2 regions of the Pullulanibacillus sp. KACC 23026 genome follow, and region 2 is predicted to be linked to the other one. Evidence: predicted binding sites of a transcription regulator. Region 2 holds the regulator's gene; the other holds the start of a gene.
What was found. Region 2 encodes Rex, which represses fermentation and respiration genes when NADH is low (regulators of the CRP and FNR family bind a similar motif). Its sites were predicted from a motif close to TTGTGAAATATTTCACAA; they were not measured.

Region 1 (7,295 bases), 610 kb from region 2:
TTGTTGTTAAAGCCTTGAAGAAATATAAGACAGAAACCATTGATTTGGCCATTGATGTGAAGCCGGATCAAAATCAAGAAGAGCTCTTTCAATTATTAAATCAGTTAGCTAAAGAAGAACCGAAGAAGGCTCTGAAGAACGTCTGGAAAGGTATTATTCCAGAACGCTATCTTCTGTTTTTATTCGATCAAATGGGAGTTTCACTAGACTTAACGTACCATGAACTCCCGAAAACAGTGGTTCGTCAGTTGGCGGAATGGTTGAAGGGCTTTAAGATACGGGTAAATGGGACACTGCCAATCGAAAAGGCTTTTATTACAGGCGGCGGTGTCTCGCTGAAAGAGATCGACCCAAAATCAATGGCTTCGAAAAAGATGCCAGGTCTATATTTCTGTGGAGAGATATTAGATATTCACGGCTATACAGGCGGCTACAACATCACAGCTGCTTTTTCGACAGGGCATGCTGCCGGTGAACATGCGGCACAATACGCGCAAGCGACAGTGACATCCGTTTAATAAAGCGGGTCTTGATTGAAGAAAAGAGGGATAAGAATGAGTGAGAAAGCAACATTTGCAGGAGGCTGTTTCTGGTGTATGGTTAAGCCGTTTGATGAGCTTCCAGGGATTGAAAAAGTGGTGTCAGGCTATACGGGCGGCCATAAAGAAAATCCCACCTATAAAGAGGTTTGTTCCGATACAACGGGACATGTAGAAGCTGTCCAGATCACTTTTGATCCAGAGCTCTTTCCTTATGAAAAATTGCTTGATCTATTCTGGAAACAGATCGATCCAACTGATGAAGGCGGACAATTTGGGGACAGAGGCGAATCATATAAGACGGCTATTTTTTACCACAATGAGCGCCAAAGGGAATTGGCAGAGGCTTCTAAGGCAGATCTCGAAGCGAATGGGCCCTTCAATAAGCCAATTGTAACGGCTATTCGACCAGCTATGCCGTTTTACCCAGCAGAAGAGTATCACCAAGATTATTACCAGAAAAATCCGTTCCATTACAACCGTTATTATGAAGGCTCAGGGAGGAAAGGATTTACCGAAAGCGTCTGGCGCGTGAAGAAAGATGAGAACGAGCTTCGTGAGCGGTTAACACCGATTCAATATGAGGTGACCCAAAATAACGGAACTGAGCGCCCGTTTATGAACGAGTATTATGCTAATACGCAAGAAGGGATCTATGTTGATATCGTTTCGGGTGAACCGTTATTCAGTTCAACTGACCAATATGACGCTGGATGCGGCTGGCCTAGTTTCACTCGCCCTATACAAAAGGCGTTAATCAATGAGAAGATCGATCAAAGTCATGGTATGATTCGTACTGAGGTCAGAAGCAAATACGGGGACAGTCACCTTGGACATGTGTTTCCCGACGGCCCAGGACCGAATGGGCTGCGCTATTGCATTAACTCTGCCGCCCTGCGTTTTATTCCAAAAGACAAACTGGAAGAAGAAGGCTATGGGGAATACAGCGTTTTATTTAAGTGAAAACAGAAAGCTCTCCTTTTGTAAAAAGTAACTTAGAGAAGGGATTTTTTATACAAAATCTGCTCTTTAAGGAACATTTTACTTGCGGAGGGCTTGTTTTTTTGTTACAGCTTTTATTTTTTTGAAACAGTTCTATCACAATTCCATTTGATTCGGGAGGCTGTTTAAATGAACTTAAAAGGCGACGTTAAAACGAAATTTTCCTTTAATTTCAAGGGGTTATGCAATCGCTAACAAGAGTGAGCGGATTGGGTTTTCAGGCTGGGTGTTGTGAGGGATATCACAATCTAAGGAGAGAATTTGAACGAATAGCGTCGAAATAGTGACAAATTTGTGTAAAAGTTATGATGAAATCATGACACTCACGAAAATGGGGTTCGTGATAGAAAATCTGGTGGTATTATACAAATGCAGTTTCTTCGGGGTGGGCACACGCCATGAAGATTTTCTAATGTATTTTTACAGAGGGGGGAGAGCCTCAATATGAAAGTTGTCAAGTCTGTTTCTAAAGCTTCAGCTCTATTCCTATTATCCTTATTTTTCTTAACAGGATGCGACATCCCAGTCTTACAGCCAAAGGGGCCGGTTGGACGTCAAGAATACCATCTCATTCTTTGGTCTTTTGGACTTATGTCGGTCGTTGTACTGATCGTTTTTATTCTTTTTGCCGTAATGATTATCAAGTATCGTGCGAATCGTAAAGATACGACGAACTACGATCCTGAGAATCATGGGAGTGCCAAGCTTGAGGTATTATGGACGATTATCCCGATTATAATCGTTATTTTAATGGCAGTTCCAACTGTAACGTCGGAATACAACTTGCAAAAAAGTCCGACACCAAGTGTAAAACCGTTAACTGTTGAAGCAACGTCTATTCAATGGAAATGGGTGTTCAAATATCCTGAACAAGGGATATCAACCGTTAATGAATTGTACATTCCAAAAGATCGCCCTATTAAGCTAGTACTTAATTCACAGGATGCGATGGCTTCTTTCTGGGTGCCTTCTTTAGGCGGACAGATTTATACCATGACAGGTATGAACACACATATGTACCTGCAAGCTGATGAGATAGGTACTTTCCAAGGAAGAGCAGCAAACTTTAATGGGAAGAAATTTGCTGATCAAACATTTGATGTCGTTTCACAATCAAGTTCTGATTTTAACAATTGGGTGCAAACCGTGAAATCGACTAAACCAGCACTCACCATGAACGAATACAAAAAGCTTGAAAAACCAAGTGTTGTTGGAAAAATGGCTTTCTCGGCTTATCCTAAGCAGATTTCCAATGATGCAATGAATGCGAAGTTTGGCGGAATGGAAGGAATGCCTGGAATGTCCGATTCCTCTGAATCAAAGTCAAGCGATGATTCAGCGAAGTCTGGATCTAAAGCTGACGACATGTCAGGTATGTCTATGAAGGGAGGCAATTAACAACATGGACCAACTCATGCACTTCCTTACGCATAAGTTCTTTGTAACAGGAGAACCGATGATTTATGGCGCTGACGTTGCCATTGCCGTTGCAACCATCGGGATCCTTTTTGTCCTAACCTACTTTAAAAAGTGGAAATGGTTATGGCGTGAATGGTTGACAACGGTTGACCATAAGAAAATTGGGATCATGTACATTATTGCAGCGATTCTCATGCTTTTCCGCGGGGGGATTGACGGATTGCTCATGCGTTCCCAATTATCTTTCCCAGGGTTGAAGCTGTTGGATGCTCAACACTATAATGAAATTTTTACAACTCACGGAACCATTATGATTTTGTTTATGGCGATGCCGTTTATCATCGGTATGATTAACGTTGCAATGCCGCTTCAAATCGGGGCACGTGATGTCGCTTTTCCTTATTTAAATGCTATTAGTTTCTGGCTCTTCTTCTGGGCTGCTATGCTATTGAACCTTTCATTTGTAATCGGGGGTTCCCCAGATGCCGGTTGGACCAGCTATACACCGCTTGCTGAAAACGGTCTGGATCCAGGGCTTGGTGAAAACTTCTATCTATTAAGCTTGCAAATTACAGGTATTGGTACTCTTGCTTCGGGTGTCAACTTTGCCGTTACTATTTTAAAAATGCGTGCGCCAGGTATGAAGTTAATGCATATGCCAATGTTTACTTGGTCGACACTGATCACATCAGTTATTATTGTGTTCGCGTTCCCAGTCTTAACTGTTGCACTTGCTATGTTAACGATTGACCGTATTTTTGGAGCACACTTCTTTACGTCTACCGCAGGCGGGGACCCTATGATGTGGGCAAACCTCTTCTGGGTATGGGGACATCCTGAGGTATACATTGTTATTCTTCCAGCCTTTGGTATTTTCTCAGAGGTTATGAGTACCTTCTCAGGAAAACGTCTCTTTGGTTACAGTATGATGGTTTGGTCAATGGTGCTTATTTCAGCTCTAAGCTTTATTGTTTGGGTGCACCACTTCTTCACGATGGGTGCAGGACCAGCTGTTAATTCCTTCTTTGGTGTATCAACCATGTTAATTGCGATTCCAACAGGGGTTAAATTGTTCAACTGGCTCTTTACCTTACGTCATTCGAAAATACGCTTTACAGTGGCTCATATGTGGGCACTAGCGTTTATTCCAAACTTTGTTATTGGTGGTTTGACAGGTGTTATGCTTGCTGTTGCACCTGCTGACTATCAATATCACAATAGTTATTTCTTGATTGCTCACTTCCACTATGTCTTAATTGCAGGTACTGTATTCGGTATGTTTGCAGGACTTCATTACTGGTGGCCAAAGATGTTCGGTCACATCCTTGATGAGAAGCTCGGTAAAATTGCTTTCTGGTTATGGATGGTTGGATTTAACGTCTGTTTCTTCCCAATGTACTTTGTTGGTTTACAAGGGATGACACGTCGTATGTACACTTATCCAGCTAATGCCGGCTGGACATCTCTTAACTTTATTGAAACCATCGGCGCTTTCTTGATGGGTATTGGCTTCATCGTTATGGTGTGGATGATTATCTACAGCGCTCGTCATGGTGAACGCGATGTAACAGGCGATCCATGGGATGGTCGTACAATGGAATGGATGACTTCTTCTCCTGCTCCTGAGTACAACTTCGCTACCCTTCCAGACATGTCTGGAATCGACCGTTTCTGGTACATGAAGCAAGAAAAAGGTGCCGTTGAAAAATGGCGCAAACAAAAAATTGAAGAAATTCATATGCCTGATAACTCTGGCCGACCATTTATTATGTGTGTCCTCTTCTTTATAGCAGGCTTCGGTCTCTGTTTCGAATGGATTTGGCTCGCCATCGTTGGTCTTGCAGGAATTCTTCTCTTTATGGTGCTTCGTTCCTTGTTTGATCCAGACGAAGGTCATCATATTCCAGTTGATGTTATTGAACGCACTGAGCGTGAAGCGGGGAGGTTGTAAAAATGTCACATGCAGAAGCGGTTGATCCAAATGTGCCTTTAGAGTACTCAACAGAACATGGGCGCTTAAGAATCTTTGGTTTTTGGGTATTCCTTGGAGCCGAAATTGTCCTATTTGCCACATTGTTTACAACTTATCTCATCTATCTACATCACACTGCAGGCGGTCCAACAGCAAAGGATCTATTTGATGTTAAAGGGTTTACGATTGAAACCTTCTTGCTACTAACTAGTAGTTTTACTTGTGGGATTGCAACACATGAGCTTCGTCGCGGAAATCGCGGCGGGCTGATCGTGTGGCTCATAATCACACTGCTGCTAGGTGCAGGATTCGTAGGTATGGAGATTAATGAGTTTGTTGATTATGTTCATCAAGGGGCAACGATTCAAACAAGTGCGTTTTTATCAGGGTTCTTTATCCTAGTTGGAACACACGGTTGTCACGTTTCTCTTGGTATTTTGTGGATGATTTCAGTTATCATTCAAGTATCTAAGAACGGAATTAATTCAACAACTGCTAGAAAAGCTTTTATTGTCGGGATCTACTGGCACTTCTTAGATGTTGTCTGGGTCTTCATTTTTACAGCAGTTTATTTGACGGGGTTGGTGTTGTAACATGGAAAAAAATCAAACAGCACACTCAAACAGTCACCACGGTTTTCCTTGGAGTCACGTCATTGGTTTTATTTTATCGCTTGTCTTAACAGTTGCAGCGCTATGGATTGCGCTTAGCCTGAATCTGTCAGCGACCTCAACAATGGTGCTTATTATTATTCTAGCGATCTTCCAAGTCTTTGTTCAGCTTTTGATGTTCATGCACTTAAGAGAACAAGAAGGTGCGTTCCAAATTACGGCCATCAGCTTCGGCTTCTTCGTGGCTATTGCCGTTGTTGCTGGATCGATCTGGATCATGGAATACGGTTTATATTAATAGTGAAAGAGACTGTCCTAATGATTAGGGCAGTCTTTTTATATTATTGGTGACTTTTATAGAACAGTTAAAGGGCATTCTAACAAAAGAGAGTGCTTTTTTTGTGCCTATTTTGCCCGGGCTCAGGCAAAATTAGGGCGTGCTGACTGAGACTGTTCACTCGATTTGATTACTTATGATTGAAAATGATTATAATTGATTGATTTTGAAAGTTAAATCGCTTACAATAGGATGTGAGCCAATAGAGGAGGTGTCCGGATGTTAACCCCTGAACGTCATCGGGTCATCCTTGATTTAATAAATAACCAGCGTGTTGCAACGGTACAAGAATTAGCGGAAGCTACCTCAAGCTCAGAATCCACCATACGGCGTGATTTGCTGCAACTTGAAAGTGAAGGCAAGCTGACACGATTTCATGGTGGAGCGGAGAGTGTCAACATGCGATCAGAGGAGACCGCATTCATTGAAAAGGTGAACCAGAATCAATCGGAAAAAGCCGCAATTGGTCAATATGCTGCCAAATTGGTTCAACCTGGAGACTGTATCTATTTGGATGCTGGGACGACCACCGCGCAAATGATTCCTCACTTGAATTTAAATACTATAGTGGTGACAAACGGCTTGTCCGTCGTGGAAAGCTGTCTAATAAGAGGATTAAAAACGTATTTGGTCGGCGGTGAAATAAAAGAAAAAACAAGAGCTGTCATTGGCAGCGGAGCCGTTCTAAGTCTCCATGCCTATCGATTCGATAAATGTTTTCTAGGAATGAATGGGGTTGACCATCTTCATGGGTTTACAACTCCAGACCCAGAAGAAGCGAGTGTGAAGCAAATGGCTTTGAAGCTCGCAACAGAGTCATATGTCTTAGCTGATGCATCGAAATGGGGAAAGGTTTCCTTTTCATTTGTAAGCGATCTCGAATCAAGCACTCTGATTACAAATGCAGTCTCTGATATGGAGAGACTCAGAGCCATTCAGGCAAAAACACATGTAGAAGTGGTGACACAATGATCTATACCGTAACATTGAACCCATCTGTTGATTACTTTGTCCAACTATCGGACCTTAAGCTCGGTGAAGTGAATCGAGTGGTACAAGAGAAGAAGATGCCTGGCGGAAAAGGGATAAATGTGTCTCGAGTCTTACGGAGACTTCAAATAAGCAGTCAAGTTTTAGGATTTATCGGAGGCTTTACAGGTGATTACATTAAGAAGCGTCTAATGGATGAGGGAATTCCGTCTTATTTCATAGAAGTCCAAGGAGAAACTCGAATTAATGTAAAGGTTAAAGCCCAGCAGGAAACAGAGATCAACGGTGAGGGGCCACAAATCAACCCGAATCATATGGACGCTTTGCTGAAGCGATTGGCTCTGCTTGAAGAAGGGGATTGCCTTGTTCTTTCAGGATCAGTTCCAAAAACGATTCCAAACGGCATCTATGAAAAAATGATTAAG
Region 2 (7,295 bases):
ATCCGAGAAGGTTTGAAAAACATCATAGAAGGTCAGTCAAAAATCCGAGAAGGTTTGAAAAACATCATAGAAGGTTAGTCAAAAATCCAAGAAGGTACGCGAAAAATCGGAGAAGCTCACCCAGAGCAGTCCCAAGTTTTGGCGGAATCCCAAAAGGTCGGTTAAAAATCCGAGAAGGTATGAAAAACATCCAAGAAGGTCACCCAAAAATCCAAGAAGGTGCGCGAAAAACCGGAGAAGCTCGACCAGCGCAGTCCCCGGTTTTGGAGAAATCCCAAAAGGTTGACTAAAAATCCAAGAAGGTATGAAAAAAATCCAAGAAGGTCACCCAAAAATCCAAGAAGGTACGCGAAAAATCGGAGAAGCTTGACCAGAGCAGTCCCCAGTTTTGGCGGAATCCCAAAAGGTCAGTCAAAAATCCAAGAAAGTTTGAAAAACATCCAAGAAGGTCACCAAAAAATCCGAGAAGGTGCGCGAAAAATCGGAGAAGCTCGACCAGCGCAGTCCCCAGTTTGGGAGAAACCCAAAAAGCTCGACCTAGGCGCAGGAGCCTCAACCCCCAAGTATTAAAAAACATGGTGCTCACGTTTGTAAGCACCATGTTTTTATTCATCTTCTTGCTCTAGTTGGAGGGCTTCCCAATTTTCCATTTCTTTGTCTAATGCTTCTCGGGCGGCTTCTAGTTGTTGGTGAATTTCGTTTGCTTTTTCATGGTCCGTGTAGATCTCTGGAAGGGTGAGTTGATTCTCATAGGTTTCAATCTCGCCTTCTAGGGTGTGGATGTGCGCTTCGCTTTGCTCAATGGCTCGCTCTAATTGGCGCATTCTGCGTTTGCGTTCTTTATCTTTTTCGTAAGAGGGGGCTTGAGCTTGTTGTTTGGCAGAAGTTGTTAAGCCTTTCGCTTCTTGCAGCTCTAATGCCTCGCGCTCTTGCATTTCTGCTTTCTTTTCAATGTAGTAATCATAATCACCAAGATAATCCGTCAGACCATCGTGGGAGAGCTCCAAAATACGGGTCGCAATCCGGTTGATAAAATAACGGTCATGGGAGACGAAGAGCAATGTACCAGGGTAGTCAATTAGGGCGTTTTCCAGCACTTCTTTACTGTCCAAATCAAGGTGGTTAGTGGGCTCGTCCAAAATAAGGAAGTTATTTTTTTGAAGCATGAGCTTGGCAAGTGCGACACGTGCTTTTTCTCCACCGCTTAACTGTCCGGTTGTTTTCAGAACATCTTCACCTGAAAAAAGAAACTGTCCTAGCACTGTGCGAATATCTTTCTCCGGTAATAGTGGAAAGGCGTCCCAAAGTTCGGCTAAAACGGTTTTATTAGAAGATAAGGTTGCTTGCTCTTGATCATAATAGCCAATCGACACATTGGTTCCTAAGGTGAAGTTTCCAGCTTTTTGAGATAAGTAGCCCACAATCGTTTTTAACAGAGTTGACTTTCCGATCCCGTTTGGCCCCACTAAGGCAACGCTTTCGGTCTTATGAAGCTGAAAGGAAAAGCCAGCGGAAAGCGGTTCAGGTTGGTCGGGATAGCCAATCGCCAAATCTTGGACCATTAGGACATCATTTCCGCTTTGCTTTTCAATTTGGAATGAAAAAGCAGCTGATTTCTCTTGACCAGGTCGATCCAATAGCGTAATCTTCTCCAACTGTTTCCGGCGGCTTTGAGCCCGTTTTGTTGTCGAGGCCCTCGCAATATTACGCTGAACAAAGTCCTCTAGTTTCGCGACTTCCTTTTGCTGCTTTTCAAAAGCTTGCATGTCTCTTTCGAAGTCTAGAGCCTTTTGGTTCAGATAAGCTGAGTAGTTGCCGTGATACTTGGTGGCGGAATGGTTCGAAATCTCAAAGACCTTTCCAACGATTTTATCGAGAAAATAACGGTCGTGTGAGACAATAAGAATAGCACCTGGATAATGCTGAAGATAATTTTCCAGCCATGTTAAAGTATCAATGTCCAAGTGGTTGGTCGGCTCGTCCAGTATTAAGAGATCCGGCTTGGTTAAAAGCAGGCGACCGAGTGAGAGGCGAGTTTTCTGTCCTCCAGAAAGCATGTGCACCTTAGTATCCTCAGGAAAATCTCCAAAGCCCAATCCATTCAGAACACTGTTAATTTCTGCTTGGTACGTATAGCCACCTCTATTTTGAAAATAGGTTTGTTTTTGGTCGTAAGTCTTCATCAATTGGTCAAACGCTTCTTGTGGCAGCGGCTCGGCCATTTTGAACTCCAGTTCGCGAAGTTCGTGTTCAAGCTGGATGACCTCTTTAAAGGCGTCTCTGAGCTCGTCCATTAAAGTTTTTTTAGAATCCAGGCGCATGTTTTGCTCAAGATAACCAATACTTGTTTCCTTTGGGATCATGATTTGGCCGGAATCATAAGACATTTGTCCAGCGATGATTTTCAGAAGTGTTGATTTCCCACTTCCATTTCTCCCGACCAAAGCCACGCGTTCGCCTGTTTGGACTTCAATGTGTATATTCGATAAAATAAGATCAGTTCCAAAAGATTTTGTTAATTGATGAGTTTGTAATAGAATCAAAGGAATCACCCCTAGCTTCTACTAGTTTAGCCGATTCTTTAATCCCATGGCAATCCTTCTACTTGAAGTTCCTCTGTGAGTTATCTTCAAAGCTTAGCGCCGTGCGGGATTGCCCCGAGGAAGCTTACATCGAAGCATTTGCATGTAGACGTAGGGGCAGCGGCCAATTACATAAATTGAATAGATAACTTTTGCTTGAAGGTAGCTTCGTGCAGGCTTGCTTATAACCTCATTCTTTTGAAAAAAGGTTATAAGCACAATAAGTTGTCGTAAGTGGATAGACAAATGTTTAATAGAAGAAGGCCAAACGTATAGGAGTTCTTATAACCTCATTCTTTCGGCAAAAGGTTATAAGCACAGATGGTTGCTGAGAGCGGATTGATGCAGAGGCTTTTACGTGTTGACTTGCGCCGGGGAACTTGCATCTAAGCTCATGCTACTGGGTGCAGGCTAGCCGTCTAAGGCATCCAAATTATTTAAATTTTTTCAGCACCCTTTGGTCTTGCCATTGGAAAAGACAGACCAAGGGACTCGTGATATAGTTGAGAGGAAGAGGAAAAAGTGTCGGATTTAACGCATATAAATGAACAGGGACGGGCCAAAATGGTCGATGTCTCTGATAAAGAAGAAACGCGCCGTATGGCGGTGGCGTGCTCAAGTATTCAGGTGAATCAAGAGATTTATGAAGCAATCAATCAAGGCACGATCAAAAAAGGGGATGTCCTTGCGGTTGCACAGGTGGCGGGGATTATGGCAGCGAAGAACACCTCACAGATTATCCCAATGTGTCACCCGCTGATGCTTTCAGGGGTCGATCTTTTCTTTTATTGGGATGACAAGGAGGCATATTTACTCCGGATTGAAGCGACTGTGAAAAACAAGGGGGCAACGGGTGTGGAAATGGAGGCCCTTACGGCTGCAACCACAGCGGCCCTTACAATTTATGACATGTGTAAAGCACTTGATAAAAGCATGGTGATTGGTCCGACTTATCTTCAAAGTAAATCAGGGGGAAAAAGCGGCGATTATCAGAGAGAAACCAATTAAATTGCCGGGAGGTAGAACATGGTACAAGAGAAAATTCCTCAGGCAACCGCAAAGCGCCTGCCGCTTTATTATCGGTTTTTGCAGCATTTGTCTGAGTCGGGGAGACGGCGGATTTCATCTTCGGAGTTAAGTGAACTGGTCAAGATTGATTCGGCAACCATTCGCCGTGATCTTTCTTACCTTGGTGCCCTGGGGAAGAAGGGCTATGGCTACAATGTAGAAAGACTTTTAACCTTTCTTCGTGGAAAGCTTGACCAGGACGAGCTGACAAAGGTAATGCTGATTGGGGTTGGAAACTTAGGAACAGCCCTACTCAAATATAATTTTTTGAAAAATAACAATTCTAAAATTGTAGTCGCTTATGATACCGATTATAATAAAGTTGGGACCTTAATAGGCGGAACACCCATCCGTCATGTCGATCAGTTAAAAACGGATAACTTGGACGATATTCAAGTCGCTATTCTTACCGTTCCACAAGAGGCGGCCCAAAAAGTGGCAGACCAGCTCCTCCGAACGGGAGTGACTGGCGTACTTAACTTCACACCTGTCCGATTATCTTTACCTGATCGAATCCGTATTCATCATATTGATCTGGCGGTTGAACTTCAAACTTTAATTTATTTCTTAAAGAATTATCCTATTGATGACGAGGGAGGTGACTAATATGGGTCTTGGTGCGGGCAGTATTGCTTTAATTGCGATCGTAGCTCTTATTATATTTGGACCAAAAAAACTTCCTGAATTCGGAAAGGCAGCTGGAAATACGCTGCGTGAATTTCGTAATGCAACTAAAGGGATTGTCGATGAAGATGACGTAAAAGAGAAGCAGGATGATCGCTGATGCAAGATACTTCTATGAGTGTGACCGAACACCTTGAAGAGCTCAGGAAACGGTTGATTGTAAGCGCCATCGGTTTCGCTGTCTCTTTTGGCATTGGTTTTTTCTTGGCAAAGCCGCTGATCATCTATCTTCAGCACATTAAAGCTGCCGATCATATTCAAATGAATTATTTTCGGGTGACCGATCCCTTTAATATTTACATGCAAATGGCCTTTGTTATTGGAATTATATTAGTTTCGCCGCTCCTCCTTTACCAGTTGTGGGCATTTGTGAGCCCTGGGCTTTATAAAAACGAGCGCCGGGTTACTTTATCTTACATTCCCATTATGATCGTTCTTTTCTTAGCAGGTGTGGCTTTTTCATTTTATGTATTGTTCCCTTATGTGCTGCATTTCATGGGAACGCTCAGCAGTTCTTTACATATTACAAGCGTCATCGGGATCAATGAATATTTTCATTTTTTAATTCAGATTACGCTGCCGTTTGGCCTTGTATTCGAGCTGCCCGTATTGGTGATGTTTTTAACACGTCTCGGTATTATTACACCTTTTTTTCTTACTAAAATAAGAAAATATGCTTATTTTGTTTTGCTCGTTGTTGCAGGGTTAATCACCCCGCCAGACGTTATGTCACAGTTGATCGTCATGGTGCCGCTAGTAATTTTGTACGAAATAAGCGTTCTTATATCGAGATATACATTTAATCAATCATTAAAACGAATGGCTAGCCACGATGAATCCTGATCGTGGTTTTTATTTTTTTTAATAAGGTGACACCACTTTTTGGATCTTTTCTATTTCTAAAGGACACATGGGCATAAATTCCCAAATCTTGACTTGTCAGCTGTGCTAAAAATCCTTGATTAAAGATAGAGATTTTGCGCAAGCCAGCACGAACAACTATCCAAAGATGACAAATTCATGATGGGCTTTCAAGTAGTAGGCTCGTTACAGCTGACGAGGAGAACCGCACCCAAAGAGGGGAGCGCCGTTTTAATTATTTTCGATTCTGCCAGTCCTTTCGCTCATAATTATTTGAGCCTGGGTGACTATAATTGGTATGATAAGAGGGTAGCGTTTCACATATACGATGAACAAAGAATAGACTGCTTTAATCTTGAGTATTAGCGAAGAAATCTCCATATAGTTTAGGGATGGCGGTTAGCTGTGAACGTTCAGGAAGCATTGCAGAGAATAGGAGGTCTGACATGATTCAATTAAAGTCAGCAAATGAAATAGAGAAGATGAGGGAAGCAGGCGTCTTGCTTGCAAGCGTTCATAAAGAAATCAAAAAAATGATCAAACCAGGCATCACCACGCAAGCAATAGAAGAATTTGTTGATCGGTATTTGGCTAAGAACGGGGCAACCCCAGAGCAAAAAGGCTTCAATGGCTATCAGTTCGCCACTTGTGCATCTATAAATGATGAAATCTGCCATGGGTTTCCAAGATCAACGCCTTTGAAAAATGGCGATATCGTTACGATTGATATGGTTGTTAACTTAGATGGATTTCTTGCCGATTCCGCTTGGAGTTATGCAGTCGGAGAGGTTCCAGCTGAAACGCAGAGGCTTTTGGACGTAACAAAGGAATCTCTTTATAAAGGGATTCGTGAAGCGGTTATTGGCAATCGGATTGGCGATATCGGTCATGCCATCCAAGCCTATGCAGAAGGAGAAGGCTTCAGTGTGGTTCGAGATTTTGTAGGACACGGTATTGGACCGACGATTCATGAAGAACCCCAAGTGCCGCATTACGGTTTACCTGGAAAAGGTCTGCGCTTAAAAGAGGGAATGGTCATTACAATTGAACCGATGATTAATAGTGGGGATTGGCGATCCAAAATGGACGACAACGGTTGGACCGCACGCACTGTTGACGGCTCACTCTCTGCCCAGTTTGAGCATACGATTGCCATTACTAAGGACGGCCCTGTGATTCTTACCTTGCAAGATGACGAAACGTTTTCTCTTTAAGAGAAGGCGTTTTTTTACTACTTAAGCCCAATCATGAAGGAAATCAAGCAACGGGCTCGCTGCAACTAAATAAAACCAACTAAGAGGCTGGTACAAAACTAAACTAACTGACTTAAATTCCGAACAATACATTTTATAAGTACAGAAACAAATAGGAAGCGCAGTCAAAATACGGGGACCCCTGCGGGAACAGCACGTGTCCGAAGACCCTGCAAGCAAGCGTTTTCCTTGCTGAGGAGGCTGAGGCCGTGCCCGCGGAAAGCGACGTATTTTGACTAGCGTTTCATAAATGACTTAACTTATAAATGAAAAACCGAACTCATCACGTTAAAATGTGTGAATAAGTTCGGTTTTTTCTATTCGTAACATACTTCTGTCCCAGCCTCTTAGTGCTTAAACTTAAATTGACTATAGCGGACCCAATTGATGAGCCCCAATTGGACATCGTAGGAGGCAAAAGCGACAAGAAATAAGATGCGCCAATTCCAAACGGATGGGGTAGCCACACGGCAGGCGTAATAAGTAAATAAAAAGCCAAAGATGAGATAGAGGAGGCTTTTTGCCATATAGGACATTAAAACCACCATCCAATCCAGCTTGGCTGATGCTGCTCGAGAAATTTCTGGACATGCGGGGACAGGGCCAAAATGGTCGCAATCGCATTTAAAGAACCATGAGCGAACATCGAGACATATATCCGTTTGGTCTTGTGATACAAAAAAGCGAGGGCAAAGCCAATTGAACCGTAAATAATCAGATGCCCATCAGCATGAGCTAAGGCAAAGAGTAACGAACTAATGACGGCAGCAAAGAAAAACGGCATAAACCGATTTAGGGATCCGAAGATGATTTTTCGGAAAATGATTTCTTCTAAGATAGGACCAAT

Region 1: a site for Rex is predicted at 1,771-1,788, ahead of qoxA (cytochrome aa3 quinol oxidase subunit II). Genes of this name have one in related genera too.

The regions. Positions count from the first base shown of each region.
Region 1 covers NZ_CP119107.1:286,120-293,414, forward strand. The annotation lists gene PU629_RS01350 (BaiN/RdsA family NAD(P)/FAD-dependent oxidoreductase) at 1-518, shown strand, start outside; gene msrA (peptide-methionine (S)-S-oxide reductase MsrA) at 555-1,502, shown strand; gene qoxA (cytochrome aa3 quinol oxidase subunit II) at 1,986-2,939, shown strand; gene qoxB (cytochrome aa3 quinol oxidase subunit I) at 2,956-4,911, shown strand; gene qoxC (cytochrome aa3 quinol oxidase subunit III) at 4,914-5,525, shown strand; gene qoxD (cytochrome aa3 quinol oxidase subunit IV) at 5,527-5,841, shown strand; gene PU629_RS01380 (DeoR/GlpR family DNA-binding transcription regulator) at 6,100-6,852, shown strand; gene pfkB (1-phosphofructokinase) at 6,849-7,295, shown strand, end outside.
Region 2 covers NZ_CP119107.1:4,478,094-4,485,388, reverse strand. The annotation lists gene PU629_RS20800 (hypothetical protein) at 287-613, opposite strand; gene PU629_RS20795 (ABC transporter ATP-binding protein) at 606-2,543, opposite strand; gene moaC (cyclic pyranopterin monophosphate synthase MoaC) at 3,105-3,590, shown strand; gene PU629_RS20785 (redox-sensing transcriptional repressor Rex) at 3,609-4,256, shown strand; gene PU629_RS20780 (twin-arginine translocase TatA/TatE family subunit) at 4,258-4,434, shown strand; gene tatC (twin-arginine translocase subunit TatC) at 4,434-5,177, shown strand; gene map (type I methionyl aminopeptidase) at 5,642-6,409, shown strand; gene PU629_RS20765 (hypothetical protein) at 6,796-6,984, opposite strand; gene PU629_RS20760 (CPBP family intramembrane glutamic endopeptidase) at 6,984-7,295, opposite strand, start outside.